Regions from separate parts of the Streptomyces sp. NPDC002793 genome, predicted to be linked through region 2. Evidence: riboswitches for the same ligand, from Rfam matches in the RefSeq annotation. Region 2 holds a riboswitch; each other region holds the start of a gene.
The links. A riboswitch is a leader RNA that binds a small molecule or an ion and turns the genes downstream of it on or off. The one in region 2 is predicted to bind cobalamin.
Positions count from the first base shown of each region.

Region 1 (7,759 bases), on a different contig from region 2:
CGCATCGGCACCTTCCTCTGCACGGAGGTGGCGCACGGCAACAACGCGGCAGCCATGGAGACCACCGCGACCTATGACGCCGAGCGGGACGGCTTCGTCCTGCACACCCCGAACGCGGGCGCGCAGAAGTTCATGCCCAACACCAGCCCGGCGGGCGGAGCCAAGTCCGGACTGGTCGCCGCACGCCTGGTGGCCGACGGGTCCGACCACGGGGTGCGGCTCTTCCTGGTGCCCCTCACCGACGACGTACAGGCGCTGCCGGGCGTGCGCGTACGGCCTCTGCCGGCCCGGATGGGTAGCCCGGTGGACCACTGCCTGACCTCGTTCGACCGGCTCTTCGTGGCGCGGGACGCCCTGCTGGGCTCCGGTGAGGAAGGCGAGGCGACGGGGAAGTTCAGGACCGGTCCGGGGGACAGGCGGCGGCGTTTCCAGACCTCCATCGGGCGGGTCGTCCCCGGCCGGATCTCCATGAGCGCCTGCGCCGCGGGTTCGGCCCGCGCGACCCTGGCCGTCGCCGTGCGCTACGGCGGCCACCGGCTGATCTCCGGAACCAGGGGAGCGGCTCCGGTGCCCGTCAACGCGCACCGGACCCACCACGGGCCGCTCGCCTCGGCCATGGCCACGGTCTTCGCCATGAGCCTGCTCCACCGCCGGGCGCAGAAGCACTGGGAGACCTGCGGCGACGGGGACGGCCGGAGGGACGCGGGCAGGCTCGTCGACGTGGCCAAGGCGTGGATCACCTGGCGGGCCCGTGACGTCATCGTCGAGAGCCGTGAGCGCTGCGGTGCGCAGGCCTTGTTGGAGAACAACGGCATGACCGAACTCGTCACGGGGGTGGAGGGAGCCATCACCGCGGAGGGCGACAACATCGCCCTGTACGCCAAGGCCGCGGCGGAGATGCTCTTCGCGGCCGACCCCCGCGAGGACGGCGCCCCGGGCCCGGTCGCGTGCCGCGGTGACCTGGCCGATCCGCGCTTCCTGGGCCAACTCCTCGCAGCGGTCCAGGACATCTGGTTCGCCCGGGCGAGGCGCCGCGCGCAGCGTGCGCCCGACGTCGATCTCTTCCAGCGGTGGAACACGGCCGCGGGTCCCGCTCTGCGTGGGGTCGATGCCTACGCCTACCGGGAGGCAGCCGCGGCCTACGCGGAGGCGCGGGCGGCGCTGCCCGAGGGCGCCGCCAGGGACAGGCTGGGAGAGCTGGAGCGGCTGTTCGCCGTCGAATGGGTGGCCCGCAACAGCGGTGATCTGCTGGCCGCGGGTCTCCTGAGCGGGGATCAGGTCGAAGCCCTGCCGGAGACCGCCGAGCAGCTCGTCGCGGCCGTCGCCGCCCACGCCCGGCAACTGACCGAATCCTTCGCCCTGCCCGAGGCGCTGCTCGCCGACTGGCCGATCGCCGGACCCGGCTACGCGGAGGCCTACGACGACCCCCGCGGCTCCTGGAACGCCCGCCCGACGGACGCCCGATGAGCGCCGCGGTCAAGGGGCCGGCCGGGTACGTCCGCCTCGGGGAGCGCCTGGAGATCCTGGGGCTGCGCGTCGTTCTGCTGGCCTACTGGGGCACGGTGTCCGTGCTCGCGCAGCGGAGCGCGAAGCCGTGGCCGCGAGGCGGCGAATCGGTTCGCCCCAAGGGCTGACCCGCCCGAAGACCGGTACGGGGGGCGTCCGTCCGCCTCCGTACCGGCCGTCGGCCCCGAGGCCCACGACGTCCCGCGTGATAGCTTGCAGAAGCCAGTCACACTCCACGTGGAGTCAGGGAATCCGGTGCGAATCCGGAGCTGACGCGCAGCGGTGAGGGGGACGGGCGGGGCCACAGCCACTGGGACACCCTCGGGTGCACCGGGAAGGCGCCTCGTCCGGACGAACCCGAGTCCGAAGACCTGCTGGCACCCGCTTCCGCACCGGGAGCGGAACACCGTAGCGGGCTCCGCGCATGAGCCCAGAGACGCCGAGGGACTCCGTGCCGCCCATAGCCAGCACCGTACGCCGAACCACCCTGCTCCTCACGGGACTCGTCCTGCTGACCGCCTGCGGCGGCAGCGGATCCACCACAGCCGCGAAGAGCGGGGGCGGCGCCGGATACCCGGTGACGCTGAAGAACTGCGGACGCACCGTGACCGTCGACGCAGCCCCGCAGCACGCGGTCTCACTGGACCAGGGATCCACGGAGATCCTCCTGTCCCTGGGGCTAGCGGACCGGATCGCCGCCACCTCCACCTGGACCGACCCCGTGATGAAGGGGCTGGAGAAGGACGAGGCCGAGGTCCCCCGCATCGCGGAGAACCGCCCCTCCTCGGAGAAGGTCCTCGACCAGGAACCCGACTTCGTCAGCGCCTCCTTCGAATCGACCCTCGGCAAGGGCGGCGTAGCCCCCCGCGAGCAGTTCGAGGACCTCGGTGTGCCGACCTACGTCTCGCCCTCCGACTGCACGGCCAAGGACAACAGCGGGAGCGGCGACGGCTCCCGTACGGATCCGCTGACCATGGACAGCGTCTACACCGAAGTGCGCGAACTGTCCCAGGTGTTCGGCGTACCCGAGCGGGGCGACGCGCTCGTCCACCGCCTCGAGGCCCGTATCGGCGAGGCGACCGAGGGCATGGACGCCTCCGGAACCACGATGCTCTACTGGTTCGCCAACGCCGAAGCACCCTACCTGGCGGGCTGCTGCGGAGCCCCCGGCATCATCACCGAGGCGCTCGGCGCGAAGAACGTCTTCGACGACACCCACGAGGAATGGCCCCAGATCAACTGGGAGACCGTCGCCGACCGCGACCCCGACGTGCTGGTCATCGGCGACCTGACCCGCAAGTCGCAGACGGCCGAGAGCGCCGCGAAGAAGATCGAGTTCCTGGAGTCCAACCCCGCCACGAGGAACATGGACGCCGTGCGGCACAAGCGGTACATCCTGCTCAGCGGCCAGGCCATGAACCCCTCCGTCCGGACCGTGGAGGGCGTGGAGCGCGTCGCCGCGGGGCTGCGTTCGTTCGGACTCGCCGGGTGACGAAGACCGAACACGCCCCGGACCTACAGGTGGAGCCGCCGCCGCCGGCCCGCCCGGCCGCAGGCACCCGGATCCTTCGCGACGGTGTCCTGTGGAGCGCCGGGACCGCCCTGCTGCTCCTGTCCGTCGCGGTCACCGTCACGATCGGCCCCGCCCGCATCTCCGTCCCCGACGTCTGGTCGGCGGTGGCCTCCCACCTCGGCCTCACCGACGCGGGGCTGACCCCCATACGCGACGGCATCATCTGGAACCTGCGGATGCCCCGCACACTGCTCGCCGCGGTGTGCGGGGCGGGGCTCGCGGTGTGCGGGACCGTGATGCAGTCGCTGCTGCGCAACCCCCTCGCGGACCCGTTCGTCCTGGGCGTCTCCTCCGGGGCGTCCACCGGGGCGGTCGTCGTCGTCGTCCTGGGCGTCGGCGGGGGAGCGGTGTCGATCTCGGCCGGCGCCTTCGTCGGTGCCCTGTGCTCGTTCGCCCTCGTCCTGGTGCTCAGCCACGTCCTCGGCGGCTCCACCGACCGGGTGGTCCTCTCCGGGGTCGCCGCCATGCAGCTCTTCTCCGCGCTCACCTCGTTCGTCGTGATGACGGCCGCCGACGCGGAACAGACCCGGGGCGTGCTGTTCTGGCTGCTCGGCTCCTTGAGCGGCGTCGGCTGGGGAGACGTGTGGATGTGCTCCGCCGTGCTGGCCGTGACCCTGCTGATCTGCCTCGGACACGCCCGTACCCTCGACGCCTTCGCCTTCGGCCAGGACGCCGCGGCCGCCCTCGGGGTGCACGTGGCACGCACCCGGATCGTGCTGCTCTGCACCACCGCGCTGCTGACGGCTGCCCTCGTCAGCTCGGCGGGTGCCATCGGGTTCGTCGGCCTCGTCCTGCCGCACGCAGCCCGGGCACTCACCGGGTCCGGCCACCGGAGGCTGCTGCCGGTGACGGCGCTCACCGGAGCCGTGTTCCTGGTCTGGGTCGACACCCTGGCCAGGACCGTCCTCGACCCGCAGGAGGTCCCGGTCGGCGTCGTCACGTCCCTCATCGGGGTGCCCGCCTTCGTCCTGGTCCTCTACCGCACGAGGAGGAGCGCATGACCCGGACGGGCCCACCCGGAGACGGGCTGCGGGCCGCACGGGTCAGCAGGGAGGCCGGCGGACGGATCGTCCTCGACGACGTGAGCATCGCGCCGCCGCCCGGCACCACCGTAGGACTGCTGGGGCCGAACGGCTCCGGCAAGACCACGCTGCTGCGGGTGATGGCGGGCGTGCTCACCCCCGGCGCGGGCGTCGTCACCCTCGACGGCCGCACCCTCGCCGCGACCGGCAGACGAGAGGTGGCTCGACGCGTGGCCGTCGTCGACCAGCACGCGGTCACCCAGGTCGACCTGAAGGTGCTGGACGTCGTACGCCTCGGCCGCATCCCGCACCGGCGTGCCTGGTCCGCGCCCGGCACCGAGGACGAGACCGTCGTACGGGAGGCCCTGGCCCGCACGGGGCTGGCCGACCGTGCCGGACAGTCCTGGCACACCCTGTCCGGAGGCGAGCGCCAGCGCGTCCAGATCGCCCGTGCCCTGGCCCAGCAGCCACGTGAACTCCTGCTGGACGAACCCACGAACCACCTGGACATCCAGCACCAGCTGGAACTCCTGGCGCTGGTCGCCGCGCTGCCCGTCACCACGGTGGTCGCCCTGCACGACCTCAACCTGGCCGCGATGTTCTGCGACCGGGTCACCGTCATGAAGGAAGGCCGTGTGGTGGCCGGCGGAACGCCCTCGGAGGTGATCACCGAGGAACTCATCGCCGATGTCTACCGGGTGCGCGCGGTGGTGACGCCGGAAGGACCGGACGGGCGGCCGTCGGTGCGGTTCCTGCCGGGGCAAGCCGTCCACGGACGGCGGAAGTGTGACGAGAGGGCGGGCCCGTGAACCGCCCGGGTCCGCCCCTCGCTATGGCCGTGCGGCCTTTCGCCGCTGTCTGAGTGAGGGGTCAGCGACGACGTCCCTGGCCGAACTCGCCGCCCATGTCCTTGCCGCTGCCCGTGTCCTTGCCGTCCGCGTAGTCGATCTTCTCCTTGCGGAGCTCGGCGGAGACTTCCTTCTGCTCGGTGACCCTGCTGGTTTCGAGGTGGACCCGTTCCACGGGGACCGCCTCCTTGCGGACGGTGGCTCGTTCGGCGTGCAGGGTGACTTCCACGTCCTGCTCACCGAGTTCGCGCCCCTTCATGCCCGTCCCCTTCTCGCCGGGCTGCAGAGGCTCGCGGACCACACGTACCTCCTCGTGGGACACGGGTACCGTCCGGGTGACGTTCTCGGTCACGACGTACTTGTGCAGCCGCGCCCTCCCGCTCTCGTACTCCTCCGTGCCGACTTGGAGTTGCTCCTCGGACCGGATCATGTCCTGGCCCGCGGCGGACCGTTCGGCTCCGGCTCCCGCGAGCGGGCGCGACGTGGAAGAGGTGTCCATGTCGCGGTGCCTGCCCGTACCGGCGGTGGTGCCGGTGGCCTTCGCCTGGCCGGTGGTACGAGCGGTTCCGGCAGCGCCGGCAGCACCGGCCGCTCCCATGGCTCCCGTTCCGGTCGTCGTGCGCGCGTCACCGCGCGTTCCGGCGGTACCGGTGCCCTTCCTGGTCATCCCGTAGTGCCGGTACAGCTCCTCCTCCTCCGACACGGAGAGGTGTGCGTCCGCGTCCACCCGGGGCGCGTCCTTGACGCGGTCCTTCGGATGCGAGACGTGCAGGTCGGAGCCCACGCGGCGGGCTCCTGCCAGCGGTACGAAGCTCTCCTTCATACCGAACATGCCGGTCTTGACGGTGATCCAGTCGGGCTTGCCGGTGTCGTCGTCGACGTACACCCGGCCCACCGTGCCGACCTTCTCCCCGTCGCTGTCGTAGACGGTCAGACCGTCGAGTTCTCCGGAATCCGTGAAACCGTCAGCGGCTCCCATGGCCGATTCCTCCTCGCCCGGGCGCGTCCTGCGGTCGGTTCCAGCAGAGGAGGCGCGTCCGGATTCCATCGCGCCTCACCCGGTTGGACGGTGCAACTTCCCGGCCGGTGTGCGGAGCGGTCAGGAGCACCGGGAAGGGGCGGTGGCCCCGTTCCACGCGGGTATCGGCCCACGACGGGCGCTACGCCATTCGAGTGAGCACTCTCCCGGGTGCGCCGGATGTGCGGCCTCCGCCCCGCCGTATGATCGACGCGCTGCCGCCGACCGTCGGCCCGGCCGGTCAGGGGAGGTGCGCCATCGGATCCGCAGGAATCCACCTGCCCCGGCAGCGCGGCGAACTGCTGGCCCGGCACGAGGACGGTCACGGGCTCCACCATCTCGTCTGGCGGCTGGGGCCCGGCTGGCGGGTGTGCAGCAGCGCCGTGCTCGGCGGCGGCATCGGCCCCCGTGCCTGGATTCTGAACGCTCAGGTCCCCGGCGGTTACCCCCGGCTCGACCCCGACCGGCACCTCGCGGAGATCGCGGCGGCGGCCGAGCTCGACGGCCCGGGAGCCGGGCTGATGACGGCGGCCGATGTCACCGCGTACGCCGTCGCCGACGACGGGGGCGTGACCGCGACGGTCACCAGCGGCCTCGGCGTACGGGGATGGGCCGCCGCCCCCGCCGAAGGGACCGACGGTCCGCCGCAGCCCGGCACCGTCAACATCGTCGTCACCCTGCCCGTGGCCCTCTCCGACGCCGCCCTGGTCAACGCGGTGGCCACCGCCACCGAGGCGAAGGTCCAGGCGCTCGTGGAGGCCGGCCTCGACTGCTCCGGTACGCCGACGGACGCGGTGTGCGTGGCCGCGCCCGCCCCGGGAGGGCAGCCCGGCGAAGCGTTCGCCGGACCGCGCTCACGCTGGGGCGCGCGACTCGCCAGAGCCGTGCACCGCGCCACTCTGGAGAGCGCGCTGCGGCAGTCTTGAGGCCCGCACCGACGAAGGGAACCTCCCCATGACCACCGCATTCCCCGCCCCCGGCGCACCGACCGTCGCGGTCCTCGGCACCGGCATCATGGGATCCGGGATGGCGCGCAGCCTGCTCAGGGACCGGCTCCCCGTCCGGGTCTGGAACCGCACCCGCTCCAGGGCGGAGCCGCTGGCCGCCCACGGTGCCACCGTGACGGACACGGCGGAGGAGGCCGTGCGCGGAGCCGACGTCGTCCTGACGGCCCTGAACGACGGCCGGTCGGTGGCGGAGACCCTGACCGCCGCGACGCCGGGTCTGCGACCGGGGCAGACCTGGCTGCAGAGCTCCACGGTCGGCCTCGACGCCACGACCGACCTCGTCCACCGAGCCGCCGGACTGGGGCTGGTCTACCTCGACGCCCCGGTCTCCGGCACGAAGCAGCCCGCCGAGCAGGGCACGCTCACGGTGTTCGTCTCCGGCCCCTCCAGCGCCCGTGCGACGGCATCGCCCGTGCTGGACGCGATCGGGCAGCGAACCGTCTGGGTCGGGGAGGAACCGGGAGCCGCCACCCGGCTCAAGCTCGTCGCCAACACCTGGGTGATCAACATGGTCAACAGCGTGGCGGAGTGTCTCAATCTCGCCGAAGGGCTCGGGCTCGACCCGCGGCTCTTCCTGGACGCGATGAAGGGAGGCCCGCTGGACACGCCGTACCTCCAGGGCAAGTCCGCCGCGGTGCTCTCCGGTGATCTCAGCCCTAGCTTCGCGCTCTCCACCGCGCTCAAGGACTCCCGGCTGATCCTCGAGGCGGCCACGGCGTCCGGAGTGAGGCTCGACCTGGTCGCCGCGTCCGCCGAGCGTTTCACCCGGGCGGAAGCGGCCGGGC
Region 1 covers NZ_JBEOVL010000007.1:91,088-98,846, forward strand. The annotation lists gene ABT001_RS09005 (acyl-CoA dehydrogenase family protein) at 1-1,467, shown strand, start outside; gene ABT001_RS09010 (hypothetical protein) at 1,464-1,634, shown strand; cobalamin riboswitch at 1,713-1,899, shown strand; gene ABT001_RS09015 (ABC transporter substrate-binding protein) at 1,931-2,998, shown strand; gene ABT001_RS09020 (FecCD family ABC transporter permease) at 2,995-4,080, shown strand; gene ABT001_RS09025 (ABC transporter ATP-binding protein) at 4,077-4,910, shown strand; gene ABT001_RS09030 (PRC and DUF2382 domain-containing protein) at 4,972-5,928, opposite strand; gene ABT001_RS09035 (adenosylcobinamide amidohydrolase) at 6,171-6,893, shown strand; gene ABT001_RS09040 (NAD(P)-dependent oxidoreductase) at 6,922-7,759, shown strand, end outside.
Region 1: linked by a shared signal. The riboswitch ahead of ABT001_RS09015 (ABC transporter substrate-binding protein) and the one ahead of ABT001_RS25470 (ribonucleoside-diphosphate reductase subunit alpha) in region 2 are both predicted to bind cobalamin.

Region 2 (7,759 bases):
TCACGCGGCGCCCGTACCTCAGGTCCTGGGCGCGGATCTAGAAGTCGTCGTCGAAGCCGACGGAGCCCTCCACCGCCACCTGGTAGGCGGAGGGGCGGCGCTCGAAGAAGTTGGTCAGCTCCTGCACCCCCTGGAGCTCCATGAACGAGAACGGGTTCTCCGAACCGTAGAGAGCGGGAAAACCGAGCCGGGTGAGCCGCTGGTCGGCGACGCACTCCAGGTACTGGCGCATCGACTCGGTGTTCATCCCCGGCAGGCCCTCGCCGCACAGGTCGCGGCCGAACTGCAGTTCCGCCTCGACGGCCTCCTTCAGCATGTCGGTGACCTGCTGCTGGAGGGCGTCGTCGAAGAGGTCGGGCTCCTCCTTGCGGACGGTGTCCACGACCTCGAAGGCGAAGTTCATGTGCATCGTCTCGTCACGGAACACCCAGTTGGTGCCCGTGGCGAGACCGTGCAGCAGGCCTCGTGAGCGGAACCAGTAGACGTACGCGAAGGCGCCGTAGAAGAACAGCCCCTCGATACAGGCGGCGAAGCAGATCAGGTTGAGCAGGAAGCGCCTGCGGTCGGCCTTCGACTCCAGCCGCTCGATCTTCTCGACCGAGTCCATCCACCGGAAGCAGAACTGCGCCTTCTCGCGGATCGACGGGATCTCCTCGACCGCGTCGAAGGCCGCCGCGCGGTCCTCCGGGTCCGGGAGGTAGGTGTCGAGCAGCGTCAGATAGAACTGGACGTGCACGGCCTCCTCGAACAGCTGGCGTGACAGGTAGAGCCGCGCCTCGGGTGAGTTGATGTGCTTGTAGAGCGTCAGCACCAGGTTGTTGGAGACGATCGAGTCGCCCGTCGCGAAGAACGCGACCAGCCGGCCGATCATGTGCTGCTCGCCGGGGGTGAGCTTGGCGAGGTCGGAGACGTCGGAGTGCAGGTCGACCTCCTCCACCGTCCAGGTGTTCTTGATCGCGTCCCGGTAGCGCTCGTAGAAGTCCGGGTAGCGCATGGGGCGCAGGGTCAGTTCGAAGCCCGGGTCGAGCAGGTTCTTGGTCTCGTTCGTGCTCGTCACTGGCAGGCCTCGCAGGACTCGGGGTTTTCGAGGGAACAGGCGATCGCGTCCGCGTCGGGGGCGGAGGCCTGCTGCACGGGGATCGGGGCAGCGGCGGCGGCCGTCCCGGACGCCGCGCGGGCGATCCGGGTCGCAGGGCGCGAGCGCAGGTAGTACGTCGTCTTCAGCCCTTGCTTCCAGGCGTACGCGTACATCGAGGAGAGCTTGCCGATCGTCGGCGTCTCCAGGAACAGGTTCAGCGACTGGCTCTGGTCGAGGAACGGCGTACGGGCCGCCGCCATGTCGATCAGACCGCGCTGCGGGATCTCCCACGCCGTGCGGTACAGCGCCCGCACGTCCTCGGGGATCCAGGCGAAGCCCTGGACCGAGCCGCTCGCCTCCCGCAGCGCCTCGCGGGTCCGGGCGTCCCAGACGCCGAGCTTCTTCAGCTCGTCCACCAGGTAGGCGTTGACCTGGAGGAACTCACCGCTGAGCGTCTCGCGCTTGAAGAGGTTGGAGACCTGCGGCTCGATGCACTCGTACACGCCCGCGATCGAGGCGATGGTGGCCGTCGGCGCGATGGCGAGCAGCAGCGAGTTGCGCATCCCGCTCTTCGCGATCCGGGCGCGCAGCGCGTCCCAGCGCTCCGGCCAGTTCAGCTCGGTGGCGTAGTGGTCGGGGTGCAGCACGCCCCGGGCCGCGCGGGTCTCGGACCAGGCGGGCAGCGGGCCCGACCGCTCGGCGAGCGAGCAGGAGGCCTCGTACGCGGCCAGCATGATGCGCTCGGAGATCCTCGTGGACAGCGCGCGGGCCTCGGCGGAGTCGAACGGCAGCCGCAGCTGGAAGAAGACGTCCTGCAGGCCCATCGCGCCCAGACCCACGGGGCGCCAGCGGGCGTTGGACCGGCCGGCCTGCTCGGTCGGGTAGAAGTTGATGTCCACCACCCGGTCGAGGAAGGTCACCGCCGTACGGACGGTGGCGTCCAGCCGCTCCCAGTCGATGGTGCCGTCGGCGACGAACGCCCCGAGATTGACCGACCCGAGGTTGCAGACAGCCGTCTCGCCGTCGTCGGTGACCTCCAGGATCTCGGTGCAGAGATTCGAGGAGTGCACGACGCGGCCCGGCTCGGCGGTCTGGTTCGCGGTCCGGTTGGAGGCGTCCTTGAACGTCATCCAACCCTGCCCGGTCTGCGCGAGCGTCCGCATCATCCGCCCGTACAGCTCACGGGCCGGCAGGGTCTTGCGGGCGAGCCCCTTGGCCTCGGCGGCCCGGTACGCGGCGTCGAACGCGTCGCCCCACAGGTCCACCAGCTCGGGGGTGTCCGCCGGTGAGAAAAGCGACCAGTCGGTGTCCGCGTCGACGCGACGCATGAACTCGTCCGGGATCCAGTGCGCCAGATTGAGGTTGTGCGTACGCCGCTGGTCCTCGCCGGTGTTGTCGCGCAGCTCCAGGAACTCCTCGATGTCCGCGTGCCAGGTCTCCAGGTAGACGGCGGCGGCACCCTTGCGACGGCCGCCCTGGTTGACCGCGGCGACCGAGGCGTCGAGCGTCTTCAGGAACGGCACGATGCCGTTGGAGTGCCCGTTGGTGCCACGGATGAGTGAACCCCGGGCACGGATGCGGGAGTACGAGAGGCCGATGCCGCCCGCGTGCTTGGAGAGGCGCGCCACCTGGTGGTAGCGGTCGTAGATCGAGTCGAGCTCGTCCAGCGGCGAGTCCAGCAGGTAGCAGGAGGACATCTGCGGGTGGCGCGTGCCGGAGTTGAAGAGGGTGGGGGAGGAGGGCAGGTAGTCGAGCCGGCTCATCAGGCCGTACAGCGCGGCCACTTCCTCCAAGGCGCGCTCGGAGGTGTCCTCGGCGAGGCCGGCGGCGACACGCAGCAAGAAGTGCTGCGGGGTCTCCACGACCTCACGGGTGAGCGGGTGGCGCAGCAGATAGCGGCTGTGCAGGGTCCGCAGCCCGAAGTAGCCGAAGCGGTCGTCGGCGCCGTCGGCGAGCGCCTGGTCGACGAGCGCGTCGAGGGCGGTGGCGTGCAGCGTGACGAACTCGGCCGTACGGTCCGCGATCAGGCCTTCGCGGTGTCCGACGGCGACCGATGCCGAGAAGGAGACGGCGCCCTGGCCCGCGGCCTCGTCCGCGACGGCCCGGGTGAGGAGCCGGGCGGCGAGCCGGGAGTAGGCCGGGTCCTCGGAGATCAGGCCCGCGGCCGCCTCGGTGGCCAGCGAGCGCAGCTCGGCCTCGTCCGACCGTGCGTTGCGGCCGCGCAGCGCGGCGGCGGCCACCCGTCCCGGGTCGGTGTCGGGCAGATCGGCGGCGAGGTCGGTCAGGGTCCGCAGCAGCGCGGTCCCGGGGGCGTCGGTCGTACGGCCTTCGGGTTCCGCGGCTGAAACCGGATCGGCGGGCGCGATGGTCACTGGGGGCTATCCCTCGCTCGGCTCAGGGCCTGCGGGAGCGGGGCAGCCGGGCACGGCGGCGCCCGGGGGAGGGGGCAGCACGGCGCACGGCGTCCACCGGCCCTCCGCGGGGCCCGGACGTCTCGGCGTCCGGTTCGGTCGAGCCGGACGCACTGTCGACAGGTCTTCGGACTTCGGGATGCGCGAAAGCACACCGATCACACCGTTGCGGGACAGTTCCGGATTCACACCGGATTCCCCTGCGGCGACAGCGAGGTCGAGCATACATGTGGGGGCTGCTTATCGAAGCAGCCCCCACATGTTGTGTCGTGGTGGGTCAGAGCTCCAGCCGGAACGTCAGGAGCGGTAGGTCCGGCAGAGGGCACCAGTCCCGCTCCGGGGTCCGTACGAAGCCGAGACGCCGGTATATCCGGTGGGCCCCCAGCATGGACCGCTGCGTCGACAGGACGACCCCATGGAGCCCTCCGGCAGCTCGTGCCCGGTCGATACAGGCCCGTACGAGCGCCTCGCCCGCACCACGTCCACGCGCCTCCGGCGAGACCGCCAGCATCCGGAACTCGGCCTCGTCCTCCCCGGCGATGTCCGCCCAGGGGCTGCCGGGCGCGACGTACGTGACGCCCCCCAGCAGGCGGCCGCCCGCGTCCTCGGCGACCAGCACCTCGGCCTCGGCCGCTCGCCGCTCCACCGCGCGGAGCTGCTCCAGGTAGGGGTCCTCGGCGCCGAAGTCCAGCAGCCCGTCCCCGAGATACGCCTGCGCGGTGATCTCGCCGAGCTCCTCGAACTGAGCCGGCCGGACCGGTCCGATCGATACGTCCATGGGCGCAGTCTGCCGCAGCCGAGATGTGCGCGCCCCCGATTTCCGGCCCGCCGCCGCATGGCCCACCGCCGCATGGAACGGCACCGCATGGAACGACGCCGTCCCGGCAGGGCGGACCCTGCCGGGACGGCGTCACGCCGTGGAGGTCAGTGACCGCCCGGCGCACCCGCCGTGGCCGGCGGGAGTTCGGCCTTGACGCCCGGGTCGCCGACGTCCGCCGTGTAGTCGGACGGAGAGGTCTCGTCCACTCCGGCCGGGGCCTTCATCGCGTTGAGGACGAAGGTCAGCACGACCACGACCACGAGGTTCAGCACGAACGCGGTGAGCCCGATGTACCCGATCTCGCCGATGCCCGGGATCTCCTTGGAGGACCCGCCGAAGTGCTTCTGCGTCGGGCTGGCGACGCCGTACGCGGCCACCGTGCCGTAGATCATGCCGACCGCCCAGCCCGCGATCAGGGCCCAGCGGTGGAACCACCGGGTGAACAGGCCGCCCACCAGGGCCGGCATGGTCTGGAGGATCCAGATACCGCCCAGCAGCTGGAAGTTGATTGCGACCGTCTTGTCCATGGTGAGGACGAAGGCCAGCGCGCCGACCTTGACCAGCAGCGAGACCAGCTTGGAGATCTTGGTCTCCTGGGCCGGGGTCGCGTCGGGCTTGATGAAGTCCTTGTAGATGTTGCGGGTGAAGAGGTTGGCCGCGGCGATCGACATGATCGCGGCCGGCACCAGGGCGCCGATGCCGATCGCGGCGAAGGCCACGCCCGCGAACCAGTCGGGGAACATGTTCTCGAACAGCTGGGGGATCGCGAGCTGGCCGTTGTCCACCTTGATCCCGGCGGCGATCGCCATGAATCCGAGCAGGGCCAGCAGACCCAGCATCAGCGAGTACAGCGGCAGGATCGTGGTGTTGCGCCGGATCACCTCACGGCTGCGGCTGGAGAGCGTCGCCGTGATCGAGTGCGGGTACATGAAGAGGGCCAGGGCGGAGCCGAGAGCCAGCGTGGCGTAGCCCCACTGGCCCATGTCGCCGGGCACGAGCGCACCGCGCGGCTGCCCCGTCGCCTCGTTGGTCTGCGCGAACGCCTCGCCCGCCTTGGCGAAGATGTCGTCGAAGCCGCCGAGCTTGATCGGGATGTAGATGATCGCCACGGCGATGACCAGGTAGATCAGCCCGTCCTTGACGAACGCGATGAGCGCGGGAGCGCGCAGCCCCGAGGAGTAGGTGTACGCGGCGAGGACGGCGAAGGCGATCAGCAGGGGCAGGTCCTTGATGAACCAGTGCGTGGTCTCGCCGCCGCCGACGCCCATGACGTCCAGCACGGCCTGGATGCCGACCAGCTGGAGCGCGATGTACGGCATCGTGGCGAGGATGCCGGTGAGGGCGATCGCCAGCGAGAGCCCCTTCGAACCGAAGCGGCCACGGACGAAGTCCGAGGTGGTGACGTAGCCGTGCTTGTGCGACACCGACCAGAGGCGCGGCAGGAAGGTGAAGATCAGCGGGTAGACCAGGATCGTGTACGGGACGGCGAAGAAGCCGGCCGCGCCCGCCGCGTAGATCGCCGCGGGCACCGCGACGAAGGTGTACGCCGTGTAGAGGTCGCCGCCGAGCAGGAACCAGGTGACCCAGGTGCCGAACGACCGTCCGCCCAGGCCCCATTCGTCGAGGCTCGCCTCGTTCTCGGCCTTGCGCCAGCGCGCTGCCATGAATCCGATGACCGTGACGGCCACGAAGAAGAAGATGAATACGGCGAGTGCGACGCCGTTCACGCCGTCCTTCATGCCGACGCACCCCCCTTGCGGGCGCGCTGGTCACGCTGCCACAGCTTGTACGCGATCATGGTGAGAGCGGTCGAGATGACCACCCAGAGCATCTGGTACCAGTAGAAGAACGGGATGCCGATGAAGGTCGGTTCGACCCGCGCGTACGAACTGACCCAGAGCATCGCCACGAACGGGGCGATCAGGCAGAGCCCGATGATCACCCTGGTGGGTGTCACCGTCGGTGGTTTCGTATCGTTTTCCTCTGGCATGTGGCGGCTCCGTCCCCTCGCTGATCACCTGTTGCAACGCGCAGGAAATCTAAGCGAGAGTTCCGACCACCGTCACCCCCCGTCCGCATTGCGGTCCTGCAACGGTCCGGTGTGGCCCGAAATGACTGATCCCCCTGCGGCGGCAGGGGGATCATGAGGTGTCAGGCGCCCGGCGCCGTCTCAGTCGTTGGGACGCTTGAGCCGGGCGACGAACTTGTACCGGTCGCCCCGGTAGACCGAGCGCACCCACTCCACCGGTTCGCCGTCCCCGTCGATCGAGTGCCGGGACAGCATGAGCATCGGAAGGCCCACGTCCGTGCCGAGCAGTCCCGCCTCGCGCGGTGTGGCGAGCGAGGTCTCGATGGTCTCCTCGGCCTCGGCGAGCCGGACGTCGTACACCTCGGCCAGGGCCGTGTAGAGCGAGGTGTACTTCACCAGTGAACGCCGCAGCGCGGGAAAGCGTTTGGCCGACAGATGAGTGGTCTCGATGGCCATCGGCTCACCGCTGGCGAGCCGGAGCCGCTCGATCCGCAGCACCCGCCCTCCCGTCGTGATGTCCAGCAGCCCGGCGAGCGTGTCGTCCGCCGTGACGTAGCCGATGTCCAGCAGCTGGGACGCGGGTTCCAGGCCCTGGGCGCGCATGTCCTCGGTGTACGAGGTCAGTTGCAGGGCCTGGGAGACCTTCGGCTTGGCGACGAAGGTGCCCTTGCCCTGGATGCGCTCCAGCCGGCCCTCGACGACCAGCTCCTGGAGCGCCTGGCGCACGGTGGTGCGTGAGGTGTCGAACTCCGCGGCCAGGGTCCGTTCGGGTGGCACCGGGGTGCCGGGTGGCATGGTGTCCGTCATCTCCAGGAGATGGCGCTTGAGTCGGTAGTACTTCGGGACACGTGCGGTACGCGCTCCCGGGCCCGCACCGGTCTCGCTCGTACTGCTGCCCCCGTCGGCACCCATGGCCCGCCTTCCCGACTGCTGCGTTGCTGCCGTCACCGGCTCCTCCGTCTGTCGCGGCTCACATGGTGGCACGGTCCCGTCACGGGTCGTCGCCCTCCCTCAGGTGTCGGTCCGATAACGGACGCGAGTGCACTTCTTATACACCCTTGACACCCCTATAGGTCTAGGCCAAGCTCCCGGTACTGGTCTAAACCATTAAAGGCCAGGTCCCAGCCCCAGCAGTACTACTCGTCGGTGTCTTCGCGGTGGGCGGGGGGTTGCAGCACCCTGAGGAGGGTTTGGCGTGAAGCGCAAGCTCATCGCGGCGATCGGCGTCGCGGGCATGATGGTCAGCATGGCAGCGTGTGGCTCCGACGACGGCGGCGACAGCGGCAAGAAGTCCGGACCGGACAGCTACAAGGGCGAGACCCTGACCGTCTGGGCCATGGACGGTTCCACGCCCGAGCAGTGGCAGAAGGACCTGTCCGCCGAGTTCGAGAAGAAGACCGGCGCCAAGGTCAAGTTCGAGG
Region 2 covers NZ_JBEOVL010000030.1:14,923-22,681, forward strand. The annotation lists gene ABT001_RS25460 (hypothetical protein) at 1-41, shown strand, start outside; gene ABT001_RS25465 (ribonucleotide-diphosphate reductase subunit beta) at 38-994, opposite strand; gene ABT001_RS25470 (ribonucleoside-diphosphate reductase subunit alpha) at 1,054-3,450, opposite strand; cobalamin riboswitch at 3,591-3,714, opposite strand; gene ABT001_RS25475 (GNAT family N-acetyltransferase) at 3,767-4,267, opposite strand; gene mctP (monocarboxylate uptake permease MctP) at 4,414-6,048, opposite strand; gene ABT001_RS25485 (DUF3311 domain-containing protein) at 6,045-6,299, opposite strand; gene ABT001_RS25490 (GntR family transcriptional regulator) at 6,480-7,250, opposite strand; gene ABT001_RS25495 (extracellular solute-binding protein) at 7,534-7,759, shown strand, end outside.

Region 3 (7,759 bases), on a different contig from region 2:
GCCGCCGGGATCGGTGCGGTCCGGGGAGCGGCGATCAGGCCGCCCTCCAGCCGGATCACGTCGTCCGCGACGGAGGCGATCCAGGCCGGGTCGTGGCTGACCAGCACCGCGGCTCGCTCGCCCCCGCTCAGCACCTCGGCCAGCAGACGGCGCATCCGGGCGGCCAGCACCGTGTCCAGGCTGCTGGTGGGTTCGTCCAGCACCAGCAGGTCCGGAGAACCCGCCAGTGCGAGGGCCAGGGCCACTCGCTGGGCCTGCCCGCCCGAGAGCTGGTGCGGCAGCCGCCGCCGGAACGCCCGGTCGTCGGGCAGCCGTACGGACCGGAGCAGCGCCCCGGTCTCCTCCGCGGCCTCCTCCGCTCCCGAGGCACCGGCACGCAGCCGCACGGCCTCGGTGATCTGCTTCCCGATGCGCAGGGCGGGGTTGAGGGAGGAGGCGGGGTCCTGGCCCAGGAAGGAGACGACGCGCCCCCGGAGGCGGCGTGCGCCCTGCCGGGTGAACGGGTCGAGACCTGCCACCCGGACCTGGCCACCGCGCTTCTCCAGGCCGGGGCGGACATGGCCGAGCAGCCCGTAGGCGAGGCTGCTCTTGCCTGACCCCGACCGGCCCACCACCCCGAGCACCTGCCCACGCTCGACGGACAGACGGGCGTCGAGCAGGACGGGCGGTCCCCCGGCCGTCGGGCCGATGGTCAGCCCCTCGATCTCGGCGAGCGCGCCGGAGCCCGTCATGCGGCGCCCCTTCCCACGGCGTCGGCCAGTCGGCCGGCCAGCAGGCCGACGCACACGGACAACAGGACGAGCAGCAGGGCGGGTACGAGGAAGGGGGCGAGTGCGAGGGTCGCTCCCGGAAGGTTCTCGCTCACCATGCGCCCCCAGTTGGGCTCCGCCCCGCCCCGCCCGAGGCCGAGGAACCCCGCGGTGGCGGTGAGGTGCAGCGAGGCGATCAGCCGCAGGGCCGCGTCCAGGAGGGCCGGTCCGGCGATGTTGGGCAGTACGTCGTGGCGCAGTACGGCCGCCTTGCTGTCACCGCGCGCCAGCGCGACCTCCACGTAACCGCTGGTGAGGATGGAGTCGGCCGCGGCGCGCAGGACTCTGACGGAGAACGGCGCGGTAGCGAGCGCGACGGCCGCGACCACGGCGGTGTCGCTGCCGGGGAAGCCCGCGGCCAGCACCAGGATCAGCAGGAGGGCCGGCAGCACGGCCAGGGCGTCGACGGCACGGAGCACGAAGGCGCCGAAGCGGGGGGAGACCATGGCGGCCAGGACGCCCGCGGCCACTCCGACGGCACCCGCGAGCACGGTTCCGGCCACGGCGACCACCACGATCGTCCGCCCGCCGCTCAGTACCCGGCTGGTGACGTCCCGGCCCAGCAGATCGGTGCCGAGCAGGAATCCCCCTCCGGGCTGTTGGAAGGGCGCACCCACGGGCTCGTTCGGTCCGTACGGTGCCGTCAGTGGGCCCAGCAGCGCGAGCGCGAGGACGAGCAGCGCCACTCCACCGGTGAGGTAGGGCGGCCGGCGCCTCCGAGCCCGGAGGCCGGCAGGCGTTCGTCGGCCCGGTGCCGTGACTGAGGTCATGCGTCGCGCCTTCCTTGTGCGCCGAGCAGCCGCGCGCAGATGTCACCCAGCAGGAGGATCACCAGCATGACCGCGGCGAGCGCGGTGGCGATTCCCTGGACCATCGGTATGTCCCGTGCGGCCACCGCCAGTTGCAGTTCCCGTCCGATCCCCGGGTAGTCGAAGACGCTCTCCACGACCACACCGGAACCGACCAGCGCCCCGGTGGTGAGGGTGAGTGCCTGCACGGCGGGGCCGGCCGCGTTGGGGAGGATGTGGCGCACCGCGAGCCTGGCCCCTCGGACGCCGTTCAGCCTGGCCGACTCCCCGTAGGGCGTCGCCGCCACCTCCGCGACGGACACCCGGAACAGCCTGGTGGCGACGGCCAGACCGACCGCACCGAGGGTCAGCACGGGCAGGACGAGTGCGCGTGGCACATCGAGCGGTGTACCGCCCAGGGGAATGAGGGAGACCCGCGGCAGGATCTGGAGCTGGACGGCGAGGACCGCGATCAGCAGCGACGCCAGCACGAACTCGGGTATCCCCGCGACCGCGTGCATGGCCTTCGAGGTCCAGCGGTCCGCGACCCCGCCCCGCAACCCGGTCCAGAGACCGAGCAGCGCGGCGAGAGGCGCGGTGCAGGCGAGGGTCAGCCCGGCCAGCAGCAGGCTGTTGGGCAGCCGTGTGGCGAGCACGTCGACGACCGGCCGGTGTCCGACGAATCCGGTCCCCAGGTCTCCCCCGAGGGCGCCGACCGCCCAAGACGCGTACCGCTCGGCCACGGACCGGTCCAGGCCGAGGGCCGCGCGGACCTCGGCGCGTTCCGCCGGTGAGGCGTCCACCCCTGCCACCGCGCTGACCGCGTCCCCCGGCAGCACCGCCGTGATCGCGAAGATCACGGCCGACAGCAGCACCAGCAGGACGGCCCCGCCCGCGAGCCGGCGGCCGGCGAAGAGGAGCAGACTCACGCCAAGGACGCCTGGGAGAAGCCCGGGAACTGCTCGAAGAGGTCGTCCCTGATCCCGCTGACGCCCTTGGCCTGTGCGTTGAGGTTCGGCTTGAAGACGGGCAGCACCTGGTTCCCCTCCTCCCAGCGCTCGCGCTGCGCCCGGGTGCCCAGCTTCCGGGCCTCGGTCCCGTCGGGCTGGGCGCGGGCCGTCGACACCAGGGCGTCGACCTCGGCCTGCTTCCAGCCGAAGGCGGACGGCGACCCGCCCGCCGTGCTCATCTGATAGGTCGACAGCGCGGGGATCGGCATCTGGTAGGAGGCCGCGAGCGGCAGCTTGCTGTACGCCGCGAAGTCCGCGTAGAGCTGGCCGGCGGGCAGTTCACGGACCGACGCCCGGACTCCCGCCTTCTTCAGGTCCTCGACGTACAGGGTGGCCATCTCCACCATCCCGGGTGTCTCGGGGCCCGTGGTCAGCACGACCTCCACCCCTTCGGCCCCGGCCGCCTTGAGCAGTTTCCGGGCCCTGTCCGGGTCGTAGGCGCGCTGGGGCACGTTCTCCGCGTAGTCAGGGAATCCGATGGACGGCAGGTCGTTCCCCACCACCGCGTCCCCGTGGAACACCGTCCTCACCATCGCCTCACGGTCCACGGCCAGCTTGAACGCCTCCCGCACCCGCGGGTCGTCGAAGGGCGCGGCGCTCATGTTCATCTGGAACGACAGCCCCACCAGGTACGGACTCCTCGTGGGCGCGATCTCGATGTTCCCGTTGTCCGCGAGGGTGCGCGCGGTGACCGGCGCGAGGTCATGGGCGAAGTCGATCTCACCGCTGGTGAGCGCACCGGCGCGGGCCGTCGAGTCCGCGATGGACCGGAGTTCCAGCCCGTCGAGGTGGGGCACGTGACCGTAGTGCTCGTCGTAGCGCGTGAAGGCGGAGCCCTGGCCGGGGGTGAACTCGCCGAGCCGGAAGGGTCCGCAGCTGGGCATGCCCTGGGCGAAGCGCCGTGTGCCGTCCTTGACGACCAGGAAGTTGCCCTGGCACAGGATCATGCGGCCGTCGGCTATGGGCCGGAGCGTGGGCAGTACGACCTTGAGGTCGCCGTCCGCGCGGGCGGCGGCGAGGTCGAAGTTCATGGCGGCCAGCTTGTACACGGGCAGCATGCTCCTGCCCGCGAGCGCGGACAGGGAGTGCAGGATGTCGGCGGAGGTCAGCTTCGATCCGTCGGTGAAGCGGACACCGGGCCGGACGTGCAGGGTGTACGTGGACAGGTCGGCGGATATGTCGATCCCCTTGAGCACGCCGTAGCGGACGCCGTCGGGGGCGGAGGGGTCGAGGTTCCCGAGGGTGCCGTGCCAGGCACGGGCCCGGACCAGGTCCAGCGACGAGGGGCCGTTGAAGAAGTCGAGCGTCTCGGAGGCACCGCCCCCGACGAAGGCCGCCCGCAGCGTGCCGCCCGTACGGGGTGAGGATCCACCGCCCGGCTTCCCGGAGGTGGCGGGGTCGTCGGTCGAGCATGCCGCCAGCAGGCCGGGGCCCACTGCCAGGGCCGCGGCTCCCGTGGCGCTGCGGCGCAGGAAGGCACGGCGGTCGAACGGTCTGGACATGCGTCTCCTTGACGAGGTGCTGATCAGAGATGAGAGGGAGGCGGACGGCTCAGCGGACCGTGCCCCGGCGCAGGGTGACGGCGCCCGACGGGCACGCCCACACGGCCTGTCCTACGGCGGCCAGTTCGGAAGCCGGCGGCGAGTCGTCCAGCACGAGCACCAGCCCGTCGTCGACCGCTTGGTCGAACACGGCCGGTGCGGCGAGCACGCATTGCCCCGCCCCCACGCAGAGGTGCCGTACCGCACGGACCCGCTCCGGCTCGGACGGCCGGTCTGTCGCGCTCACGCGGACTCCTCCCCTGCGTTCTTCGGGTGACGTCGGTGCCGCCACCACGCACACAGTAGTTGATAACGATATTCATATTCAACACTGGTCGGCGCCTCCTGTCACGGCCGGAGCGATCGCCGACGGCCCGCCCACCCGGCAGGTCGAACGGTTCTCCTGACGTGGCGTACGGCGCACCTGCCCGCTTGTCCTCACCCCCCGCCCGGCACTACTGTCGCCACGCCTTGGTGAACGGGAAATCCGGTGTGATGCCGGTGCGGCCCTCGCCACTGTGATCGGGAAGTCCGGCTCCGGCCCTCACGGGCAGCCACTGGGTCCTCGTGACCCGGGAAGGCGGAGCTCGGGCGGTGGTACCCGTAAGCCAGGAGACCGGCCAAGGCACTTCAACCATCCACGAGGTGCTGGAGAGGGTCTGCCGAGTCATGCATATAGCCGAGGGTTTTCTGCCTCCGGCGCACGCGATCGCCTGGGGTGTCGCGTCCGCGCCGTTCGTCGTCCACGGAGTCCGGTCGCTCACGCGTGAGGTCAGGGAACACCCTGAGAGCACGCTGCTCCTGGGGGCGTCCGGGGCCTTCACGTTCGTTCTCTCCGCCCTGAAGATCCCGTCTGTGACGGGGAGTTGTTCGCATCCCACCGGCACGGGGCTGGGGGCCATCCTGTTCCGCCCACCGGTCATGGCCGTGCTGGGCACCATCACTCTGCTGTTCCAGGCCCTGCTGCTCGCCCACGGCGGCCTGACCACGCTCGGCGCCAACGTCTTCTCGATGGCGGTCGTCGGCCCCTGGGCGGGGTACGCCGTCTACAGGCTGCTGCGCAGGTACGGCGCGGCACTGATGGTGGCGGTGTTCTGCGGCGCGTTCGCCGCAGACCTGTCCACCTACTGCGTCACCAGCGTGCAGCTGGCACTCGCCTTCCCCGACCCGAGCAGCGGATTCGCGGGCGCGCTGGGCACGTTCGGTTCGATCTTCGCGGTCACCCAGATCCCTCTCGCCGTGAGCGAGGGGCTGCTGACCGTACTGGTGATGCGTCTCCTCGTGCAGTCCAGCAGGGGGGACCTGACCCGGCTCGGCGTGTTCGTCACCGGCAGGCGGGCCAGGACCGGCACAGCCGGGACCGAGGCGGTGGCGCGATGAACAGGAACACCCGGATCAACGCCCTTCTGCTGCTCGTCGTGGCCGCGCTGGCCGTCCTTCCCCTGGTCCTCGGCCTCGGTGAAGGCGAGAAGGAGCCGTTCGCGGGCGCCGACGCCCAGGCCGAGACGGCGATCACCGAGATCGATCCCGACTACGAACCCTGGTTCTCCCCGCTGTACGAACCGGCGTCCGGCGAGATCGAGTCGGCGCTGTTCGCCCTGCAGGCCGCACTCGGAGCGGGCGTCCTCGCCTACTACTTCGGGGTGCGGCGCGGGCGCCGTCAGGGCGAGCTGCGCGCGACGGCCCAGCGGGACAGCGGTGGCACAGGGAGCCCCGCCGGGGACTCCGAGGGCCGGAGGAACTGAGCACCCGTGCTGCCGATCGACGCGGCGGCGCACAGCAGCCGCTGGCGCCGCCGCCATCCCGTGGACAAAGCCGTGCTCGGCCTGGGGCTCACGCTCCTGGCGATCTCGCTGCCGCCCTGGCCTGGCGCGGTCCTGGTCCTCGCCGTCTCCCTCGCGTTGCTGCTGGGGCCCGCAGGGGTGACCGCCCGTCATCTGTGGCGGGCGTACCGGGTGCCTCTGGGTTTCTGTGTCACCGGGGCCGCCACGCTCCTCGTGCAGGTCGGCGGGCCGGACGGACCCGTCGGCCTGGCCGGCGGAGGGCCGGTCCGCGCCGGGGAGCTGCTGCTGCGCACCTCGGCCGCCTCGCTCGGGGTGCTGCTGTTCGCCTTCACCACCCCGATGTCCGACCTGCTGCCCCGCCTGGTAGGGGCGGGGGTGCCCGCGCCGGTGGTGGATGTCGCGCTGGTGACGTACCGCATGAGCTTCCTGCTCCTCGACTCGGTACACCGCATCAGGGAGGCCCAGGCGGCCCGGCTCGGACACACCACCCGGGCGGCGGCCTGGCGGTCCCTGGCGGGACTCGGGGCCACCGCGTTCGTCAGGGCCTTCGACCGCGCCGCCCGGCTCCAGGCGGGGCTTGCCGGGCGCGGCTACGACGGCACCCTGCGCGTCCTGGTGCCCGAGGTCCGCGTATCCGTCCGGTTCGTGGCCGCGAGCGTCACCCTGCTCGCCGCCCTCACCGTCCTGACCCTCGCCCTGGAAAGGCCCCTGTCATGACCGGATCCGCGCTGCTCGCCCTGCGGGGCGCGTCCTTCGCGTACGAGGACGGCCCCGCCGTGCTCAGCGGCCTCGACTTCGAGGCGCACGAGGGACGTGCGCTCGCCCTGCTCGGCCGGAACGGCAGCGGGAAGACCACCCTGATGCGGCTCCTCAGCGGCGGACTGCGCCCGCGTGACGGGCAGTTGACGGTCGATGGGCGCCCGGTCACGTACGACCGCAAGGGGCTGACCCGGCTGCGTACCACCGTCCAGCTGGTGGTGCAGGACCCGGACGACCAGTTGTTCGCCGCGTCCGTCTCCCAGGACGTGTCGTTCGGGCCGCTGAACCTCGGACTGTCCGACACCGAGGTGCGGGGACGGGTGGACGAGGCGCTGACCGCCCTCGACATCACGGCCCTGGCGGACCGGCCCACCCACCTCCTCTCCTACGGCCAGCGCAAGCGGACGGCCATCGCGGGCGCGGTCGCGATGCGGCCCCGCGTGCTGATCCTCGACGAGCCGACCGCCGGGCTCGATCCGGACGGCCAGGAACGGCTGCTCGCCACGCTCGGTTCCCTGCGTGAGGGCGGCACCACCGTCATGATGGCCACCCATGACGTCGACCTCGCCCTGCGCTGGGCCGACGACGCCGCGCTCCTGACCCCCTCCGGCGTGCGCGCCGGCCCCGCGCCGTCGATGCTGGCCCGCACGGATCTTCTGCGGGAGGCGGGGCTGCGGCTGCCGTGGGGCATAGCCGCCGCCCGGATTCTGCGGGCGCACGGTCTCCTGGACCCCGCGGCGCCCGGCCCCCGCACCGCGGAACAACTTTCGGCGGACCACTCCTCTCCGACGGGTATCTGACGCTCCGGCATAAAACACCGACCGGTATTCCGGCAGTTCGATACACCCGCTTATGCCGAACCGATGTACGAATATGGCCGACGCCATTCCGCTCGCACATGCATGAGCCGTACAGGCGTCACGAATCTCGAATGCCGAGAACCCATAATGAGGCACATCCCCAGGCCACAGGGCTTCCTCGTACTGTTCGACTCGACGGGCATCGACTTTCGGACTCTTCGCGAAGGGCGAACTCCACAAGTCCTCCGGCCTGTTAGCGTCCCGAAAG
Region 3 covers NZ_JBEOVL010000002.1:254,888-262,646, forward strand. The annotation lists gene ABT001_RS02885 (ABC transporter ATP-binding protein) at 1-731, opposite strand, end outside; gene ABT001_RS02890 (ABC transporter permease subunit) at 728-1,579, opposite strand; gene ABT001_RS02895 (ABC transporter permease) at 1,576-2,526, opposite strand; gene ABT001_RS02900 (ABC transporter substrate-binding protein) at 2,523-4,109, opposite strand; gene ABT001_RS02905 (ferredoxin) at 4,159-4,395, opposite strand; cobalamin riboswitch at 4,604-4,787, shown strand; gene ABT001_RS02910 (energy-coupling factor ABC transporter permease) at 4,818-5,528, shown strand; gene ABT001_RS02915 (energy-coupling factor ABC transporter substrate-binding protein) at 5,525-5,893, shown strand; gene cbiQ (cobalt ECF transporter T component CbiQ) at 5,900-6,649, shown strand; gene ABT001_RS02925 (ATP-binding cassette domain-containing protein) at 6,646-7,491, shown strand.
Region 3: linked by a shared signal. The riboswitch ahead of ABT001_RS02910 (energy-coupling factor ABC transporter permease) and the one ahead of ABT001_RS25470 (ribonucleoside-diphosphate reductase subunit alpha) in region 2 are both predicted to bind cobalamin.

Region 4 (7,759 bases), on a different contig from region 2:
GCTGCTCGCGATCGTGATCGTGACAGCTCTCGTGTTCGATTTCACGAACGGTTTCCACGACACCGCCAACGCGATGGCCACCACCATCTCGACCGGCGCCCTGAAGCCCAAGACAGCGGTGGCGATGTCCGCCGTTCTCAACCTCGTCGGCGCGTTCCTGTCGGTGGAGGTCGCCAAGACGATCTCCGGCGGGATCATCAATGAGAACGGCCTCAGAACCGAGGTCATCTTCGCGGCGCTCGTCGGCGCCATCCTGTGGAATCTGCTGACCTGGCTGGTCGGCCTGCCCTCCAGTTCCTCCCACGCTCTCTTCGGCGGCCTCATCGGCGCCGCGGTCATGTCGGCCGGCTGGTCCTCGATCAACGGCGGCACCGTCGTCACGAAGGTCCTGCTGCCGGCGATCGCCGCGCCCGTCGTCGCCGGCCTCGCCGCGCTGCTGGCCACGAAGCTGACGTACCGGCTGAACCGGAAGATCACGGACCCGGCGCAGCTGAAGTCGACCGCCAAGGGGTACCGCGCCGGCCAGATCGCCTCGGCCGGTCTCGTCTCGCTCGCCCACGGCACCAACGACGCGCAGAAGACCATGGGCATCATCACCCTGGCCCTGGTCACCGGCGGCGTCCTCTCCCCCGGCTCCAACCCGCCGGTCTGGGTCATCGCCTCCGCCGGTATCGCCATCGCGCTGGGCACCTACCTCGGCGGCTGGCGCATCATCCGCACCATGGGCAGCGGCCTCACCGACCTGCGCCCGCCGCAGGGCTTCGCGGCCCAGACGAGCGCGGCCACGGTCATCCTGGCCTCCTCGCACCTCGGTTTCTCCCTCTCCACCACGCAGTCCTGCTCCGGTGCCGTCATGGGCGCGGGTCTCGGACGCAAGGGAGGCGTGGTCCGCTGGTCCACCGCCACCCGGATGTTCATCGCCTGGGGGCTGACGCTTCCGGCCGCCGGACTGATCGGCGCGGGTGCCGAGTTCCTGACCAAGCAGGGCCCCTGGGGCGTCGGCGTGGTCGCCGTCCTGCTCGTCGCCGGCTCCGGCGCCATCTGGCTGGTGTCGCGCCGCAAGCCGGTCGACCACACCAACGTCAACGCGCCCGAGGGTGAGCCCGCCGGCGTCGTCACGACCGCGGTCGCGGCCGTCAGCCCGCCGCCCGCCGGTGCCGTCGCCTCCGAGCTCAAGACCACCATCCACGCTCCGGCCCCGACGGCCGAGACCCCGGCCGACCCGGCCCGGCCGGCCACGGTGTAAGGACAGATCGTATGAACATCGACTGGGCGGCTCTCGCCTCCGTCTTCGGCGTCAGCCTCGTGATCACCGTCGCACTGGTCGGCCTCTTCACCCTCGGCATCACCGGCCTGGCCAGGCAGACGCCGACGGCGGACGGCGGCGGCGGTTCCAACGCCCTGGCGCGCACCGGTGCGTACGCCTGCTTCGGGCTGTGCCTGGCCGCGGTCGCGTACGGGATCTATCTGATCGTCGCCTGACCTCCACGGACGTGGACACCGGCCGGACACACCACCTGTGTGTCCGGCCGGTGTGCGTCTGAGCACACTGAAGCCTCGCAGGTCAGCGGCAGGTTGACGGGCGTTCGCGGCGCGTGGTGGACTGCCGGAGCCATTGAGGCCGGCCGGCACACGCATGTGCCGGCCGGTCTTACGGCGACAGGAGAGGAAGCCGGTGCGAATCCGGCGCGGTCCCGCCACTGTCACCGAGGAGCAGCCTCCACACGGAAGTCACGGTCCGCCACCGCGGACTGGAAGGCCGGAGGAACTGCGGATCCGGAAGCCAGGAGACTCTCGTCGCCGGTCACGTCGAACCAGGGCGCGGACCCTGAGTGAGGACACACGCCATGCCTGGCTGCCCTGCGTCGGTCGCCGCACCACCCGCTGTGAAGGCCCTTCGAGGCGCGACGGGCGGCTGACCCGTGCGAGCCGACCGCATCTTCGCGTACGGCGCCGCAGCCGGGCTGATCGGCGACCTGCTGTTCGGTGATCCCCGTCGGGGCCACCCCGTCGCCGCCTTCGGGCGTGCCGCGGCAGGTGCCGAGAGCCGCCTGTGGCGCGATCACCGCGGCTGGGGTGCCCTGCACACGCTGGTCTGTGCCGGGGGCGCCACGGCCGCCGCCGCGCTGGCCGCCCGGGCCGTGCGGAACCGTCCCGCCGCCGCCGTGGCTCTGACCGCCGCCGCCACCTGGTCCGTCGTCGGTGGCACGTCGCTGGGCCGCGAGGCGCGTGCCGTCGGCGGGGCGCTGGCCGCCGGGGACGTCGAGCTCGCCCGGGAGCGGCTGCCGCACCTGTGCGGCCGTGATCCGCAGGCACTGGACGGACAGCAGATCGCCCGGGCGGTGGTGGAGTCCGTCGCCGAGAACACCTCGGACGCCGTCGTGGGAGCCCTCGTGTGGGGCGCGCTCGGAGGAGTGCCGGGACTGGTCGCCTTCAGGGCCGTCAACACGCTCGACGCCATGGTCGGGCACAAGTCTCCTCGCTACCGGCGCTACGGCTGGGCTTCGGCCAGGCTCGACGACGTCGCCGGCTGGCCCGGCGCCCGGCTCACCGCCCTGCTCGCCGTGGCCGCGGGGGGCCGCCCGCGCGAGGCCGTCCGGGCCTGGCGGGCCGACGCGGGCCGGCATCCCAGCCCGAACGCGGGCCCGGTGGAGGCCTCGTTCGCGGGCGCGCTCGGCGTACGCCTCGGCGGCACCCTCGCGTACGGCGGGCGGATCGAGCACCGGCCGGTGCTCAACGGCGGGGCCGGGCGGGACGTCCGGGTCACGGACATCGAACGCGCGGTGCGGTTGTCGCGCCGGGTGAGTGTGCTGGCCCTCGTCGTGTGCGCGGCGGGACGGTCGGCCCTGGGACGGAGAGTCGGATGAGCGGCGGGCTGCTGGTCGCGGGTACCACCTCGGACGCGGGCAAGAGTGTCGTCACGGCCGGGATCTGCCGGTGGCTGGTGCGCCGGGGGGTGAAGGTCGCACCGTTCAAGGCGCAGAACATGTCGCTGAACTCGTTCGTGACCCGGGAGGGCGCGGAGATCGGCCGGGCCCAGGCGATGCAGGCGCAGGCCGCCCGGGTCGAGCCGTCGGCGCTGATGAACCCGGTGCTGCTCAAACCCGGCGGTGACCGGTCGAGCCAGGTCGTCCTGATGGGGAAGCCGGTCGGCGAGATGAGTGCGCGCGGCTACCACGGGGGGCGCCAGGAGGCGTTGCTGGGGACGGTCGTGGACTGTCTGGAGCAGTTGCGCGGCACGTACGACGCCGTGATCTGCGAGGGTGCGGGCAGCCCGGCCGAGATCAACCTGCGGCGTACGGACATCGTGAACATGGGTATCGCCCGCGCCGCCCGCTTCCCCGTGCTGGTGGTCGGCGACATCGACCGGGGCGGGGTGTTCGCCTCGTTCTTCGGTACGACGGCGCTGCTGAGCCCCGAGGACCAGTCGCTGATCGCCGGATACCTCGTCAACAAGTTCCGCGGTGACGTGTCGCTGCTGGAGCCCGGCCTCGACATGCTCCTCGGGTTGACGGGCCGTCGGACGTACGGGGTCCTGCCGTACGCCCACGGGCTGGGGATCGACGAGGAGGACGGGCTGCGGGTGTCGATGCGCGGCGCCGTACGGGAGTCGGTCGTGGCGCCGCCGCACGGCGAGGACGTGCTGCGGGTGGCGGTGTGCGCCGTACCGCTGATGTCGAACTTCACCGATGTGGACGCCCTGGCGGCCGAGCCCGGTGTGGTGGTGCGGTTCGTGGACCGGGCGGAGGAGCTCGCCGACGCGGACCTGGTGATCGTGCCCGGGACGCGGGGCACCGTGAAAGCACTGGCGTGGCTGCGCGAGCGGGGGCTGGCCGACGCGCTGCGGCGGCGGGCCGCCGAGGGGCGGCCGGTGCTGGGGATCTGCGGCGGGTTCCAGGTGCTGGGCGAGCGCATCGAGGACGACGTGGAGTCGCGGGCCGGTCTGGTCGAAGGGCTCGGGCTGCTGCCGGTGCGGGTCCGCTTCGGCCGGGAGAAGGTCCTGGGGCGGCCCGTCGGTTCGGCGCTCGGGGAACCGGTCGAGGGGTACGAGATCCATCACGGCGTCGCCGAGGTGAGCGGCGGCGAGCCGTTCCTGGACGGGTGCCGGGTGGGTTCGGTCTGGGGGACGCACTGGCACGGGTCGCTGGAGAGCGACGCGTTCCGGCGGGCGTTCCTCGGTGAGGTCGCCCGGGCGGCGGGACGGCGGTTCGTCCCGGCCCCCGACACGAGCTTCGGGGCGCTGCGGGAGGAACAGCTGGACCGGCTGGGGGACCTGATCGAGGAACACGCCGACACGGACGCCCTCTGGCGGCTGATCGAGAACGGCGCGCCCGAGGGCCTGCCGTTCCTCGCGCCGGGTGCGCCGCCGGCCCCCGTCCCCGAGAGATCCGGCGCGCCCGGTCCTGCAGGTGTGGTCGTTACAGAGGAGGCCCCGTGAACACGCCCTATCCCTTCACCGCCATCGTCGGGCAGGACGACCTGCGGCTCGGTCTCCTGCTCAACGCCGTCAGTCCCGCCGTCGGCGGGGTCCTGGTCCGGGGTGAGAAAGGGACCGCCAAGTCCACCGCCGTACGGGCGCTCGCCGCGCTCATGCCCGAGGTCACGGTCGTGGCGGGGTGCCGCTTCTCGTGCGACCCCGGTGCGCCCGATCCGGCGTGTCCCGACGGACCGCACGGGACGGGTACGGGCGTGTCGCGCCCGGCACGGACCGTGGAGCTTCCGGTCGGAGCGTCGGAGGACCGGCTGGTCGGCGCGCTCGACATCGAACGGGCCCTCTCGGAGGGCGTGAAGGCTTTCGAGCCGGGCCTCCTCGCCGACGCCCATCGCGGGATCCTGTACGTCGACGAGGTCAACCTCCTCCATGACCACCTGGTGGACCTGCTGCTGGACGCGGCGGCCATGGGTGCCTCGTACGTCGAGCGCGAAGGTGTCTCCGTCCGTCACGCGGCACGCTTCCTGCTGGTCGGGACGATGAACCCGGAGGAGGGCGAGCTCCGCCCCCAACTGCTGGACCGCTTCGGGCTGACCGTCGAGGTGGCCGCCTCGCGTGACACGGACCTGCGCGTCGAGGTCGTACGCCGCAGGCTCGCCTACGACGACGATCCGGCCGCCTTCGCCGCACGGTGGGCCGACGAGGAGGCCTCGCTGCGTGAGCGGATCGCCGCCGCGCGCGCCCTGCTCCCCCGGGTGGTGCTCGGCGACGGCGTGCTGCGGCAGATCGCGGCGACGTGCGCGGCGTTCGAGGTCGACGGGATGCGCGCCGACATCGTCATGGCGCGCACCGCGACGGCGCTGGCCGCGTGGGCGGGCCGCGAGGAGGTCGTCGCGGACGACGTACGGCAGGCCGCGCTCCTGGCACTCCCCCACCGGCGTCGGCGCAACCCGTTCGACGCGCCCGGCCTGGACGAGGACAAGCTGGACGAGGCCCTCCAGGACGCCGCGGACGAGAACGGCGGGGGCGACGACGACCCGGACCCCGATGGTCCCGGCGGCGGCGTACCCCCGCAGGGCGGCGGCCCCGACGACGGCGGCGCGGACACGCCCGGCCCCGACGACGGCGGGGGCACGGACACGCCCGGCCGTGACGATGCGGGGAGCGGCGACGCGCCCGCGCCGGGCGGCGGCGCCGGGGAGCAGCAGCCCGTGCGGGCCGGCGAGCCGTTCCGCACGAAGATGCTGAGCGTGCCCGGACTCGGCGAGGGCGCCGCCGGGCGGCGCTCCCGGGCGCGTACCGAGCACGGCCGGACCACCGGGTCGCGCCGGCCCGAGGGTGCGCTGACGAAACTGCACCTGGCGGCGACCGTACAGGCGGCGGCGCCGCACCAGCGGGCGCGCGGGCGGTCGGGGCGAGGACTCGTCGTACGCCGTGACGACCTGCGGCAGGCGACCCGGGAGGGGCGCGAGGGCAATCTGGTGCTGTTCGTCGTGGACGCCTCCGGGTCGATGGCGGCCCGGCAGCGGATGGCCGCCGTCAAGGGCGCGGTCATGTCGCTGCTGCTGGACGCCTACCAGCGGCGTGACAAGGTCGGCCTGGTCACCTTCCGGGGCAAGGACGCCGAGGTGGCGCTGCCGCCCACCTCGTCGGTGGACGCGGCCGCCGCACGGCTGGAGTCGCTGCCGACCGGCGGTCGCACCCCGCTGGCCGCCGGACTGCTCAGGGCGCACGACGTGCTGCGGGTGGAGCGGCTGCGCGATCCGTCGCGCCGCCCGCTGCTCGTGGTGGTGACGGACGGACGGGCGACCGGGGGCGTCGACCCGGTGGCGCTGGCGGCGCGGGCCGGGCGGCTGCACGCCTCCGAGGGGACCGCTTCCGTCGTCGTGGACTGCGAGTCGGGGTTCGTACGCCTCGGTCTCGCCGCACAGCTCGCACGGGATCTGGGGGGCAGCGCCGTCACGCTCGACGAGCTGCGCGCCGACTCGATCGCCGGGCTGGTCAAGGACATCACTGCTGCCGGGAGGGCCGCTTAATGCCACAGGGACAGCCGGTATCGGTACCGGACGACGGACTGACGACACGTCAGCGGCGTAACCGTCCGCTGCTGTTCGTCCACACGGGCATCGGCAAGGGCAAGTCGACGGCGGCCTTCGGGCTGGCGCTGCGGGCCTGGAACCAGGGGTGGCCGATCGGGGTGTTCCAGTTCGTGAAGTCGGCGAAGTGGAAGGTCGGCGAGGAGAACGCGCTGAAGGTGCTCGGGGCGAGCGGCGAGGGCGGCACCGTCGACTGGCACAAGATGGGCGAGGGCTGGTCGTGGGTCCAGCGGGGCATTCACGGTGACAACTCCGACAACGAGGAGAAGGCCCGCGAGGGCTGGGAGCAGGTCAAGCGTGACCTGGCGGCGGAGACGTACAAGCTGTACGTGCTCGACGAGTTCGCCTACCCGATGCACTGGGGCTGGATCGACACCGACGAGGTCGTCGAGGTGATGCGGGACCGTCCGGGCACGCAGCACGTGGTGATCACGGGCCGGAACGCCCCGCAGAAGCTGATCGAGGCCGCCGACCTGGTGACCGACATGTCGAAGGTCAAGCACCCGATGGACGCCGGTCAGAAGGGCCAGAGAGGCATCGAGTGGTGAGTGTTCCCCGACTGGTCATCGCCGCACCGGCGTCGGGCAGCGGCAAGACCACGGTCGCCACGGGCCTGATGGCGGCCTTCGCGGGGCGTGACCTCGCGGTGTCCCCGCACAAGGTGGGGCCGGACTACATCGACCCGGGCTACCACGCCCTGGCCACCGGCCGCCCCGGGCGCAACCTCGACGCGTACATGTGCGGGCCGGGTCTGATCGCCCCGCTGTTCACACACGGGGCGAGCGGCTGCGACCTGGCCGTCGTCGAAGGCGTGATGGGGCTGTACGACGGGGCCTCGGGGCAGGGTGAACTCGCCTCGACCGCCCAGGTGTCCAAGCTGTTGCGGGCCCCCGTCGTGCTGGTGGTCGACGCGTCCTCGCAGTCGCGTTCGGTCGCTGCCCTCGTGCACGGTTTCGCCTCCTGGGACCCGGAGGTGCGGATCGGCGGGGTGATCCTGAACAAGGTGGCCTCCGACCGTCACGAGGCGCTGCTCCGGGAGGCGCTGGACGAGTCCGGGCTGCCGGTGCTCGGGGTGCTGCGGCGGGCGCCGCAGGTGGCGACGCCCTCACGCCACCTGGGGCTCGTCCCGGTGGCCGAGCGGCAGGCCGACGCCCTCGACGCCGTACGGGCGATGGGTGAGCGGGTGCGGGAGGGCTGTGATCTGGACGCCCTGCTGGCGCTGGCCCGTTCG
Region 4 covers NZ_JBEOVL010000018.1:92,728-100,486, reverse strand. The annotation lists gene ABT001_RS19600 (inorganic phosphate transporter) at 1-1,246, shown strand, start outside; gene ABT001_RS19595 (hypothetical protein) at 1,258-1,482, shown strand; cobalamin riboswitch at 1,666-1,794, shown strand; gene ABT001_RS19590 (cobalamin biosynthesis protein) at 1,923-2,867, shown strand; gene ABT001_RS19585 (cobyric acid synthase) at 2,864-4,438, shown strand; gene ABT001_RS19580 (putative cobaltochelatase) at 4,435-6,468, shown strand; gene cobO (cob(I)yrinic acid a,c-diamide adenosyltransferase) at 6,468-7,076, shown strand; gene ABT001_RS19570 (cobyrinic acid a,c-diamide synthase CobB) at 7,070-7,759, shown strand, end outside.
Region 4: linked by a shared signal. The riboswitch ahead of ABT001_RS19590 (cobalamin biosynthesis protein) and the one ahead of ABT001_RS25470 (ribonucleoside-diphosphate reductase subunit alpha) in region 2 are both predicted to bind cobalamin.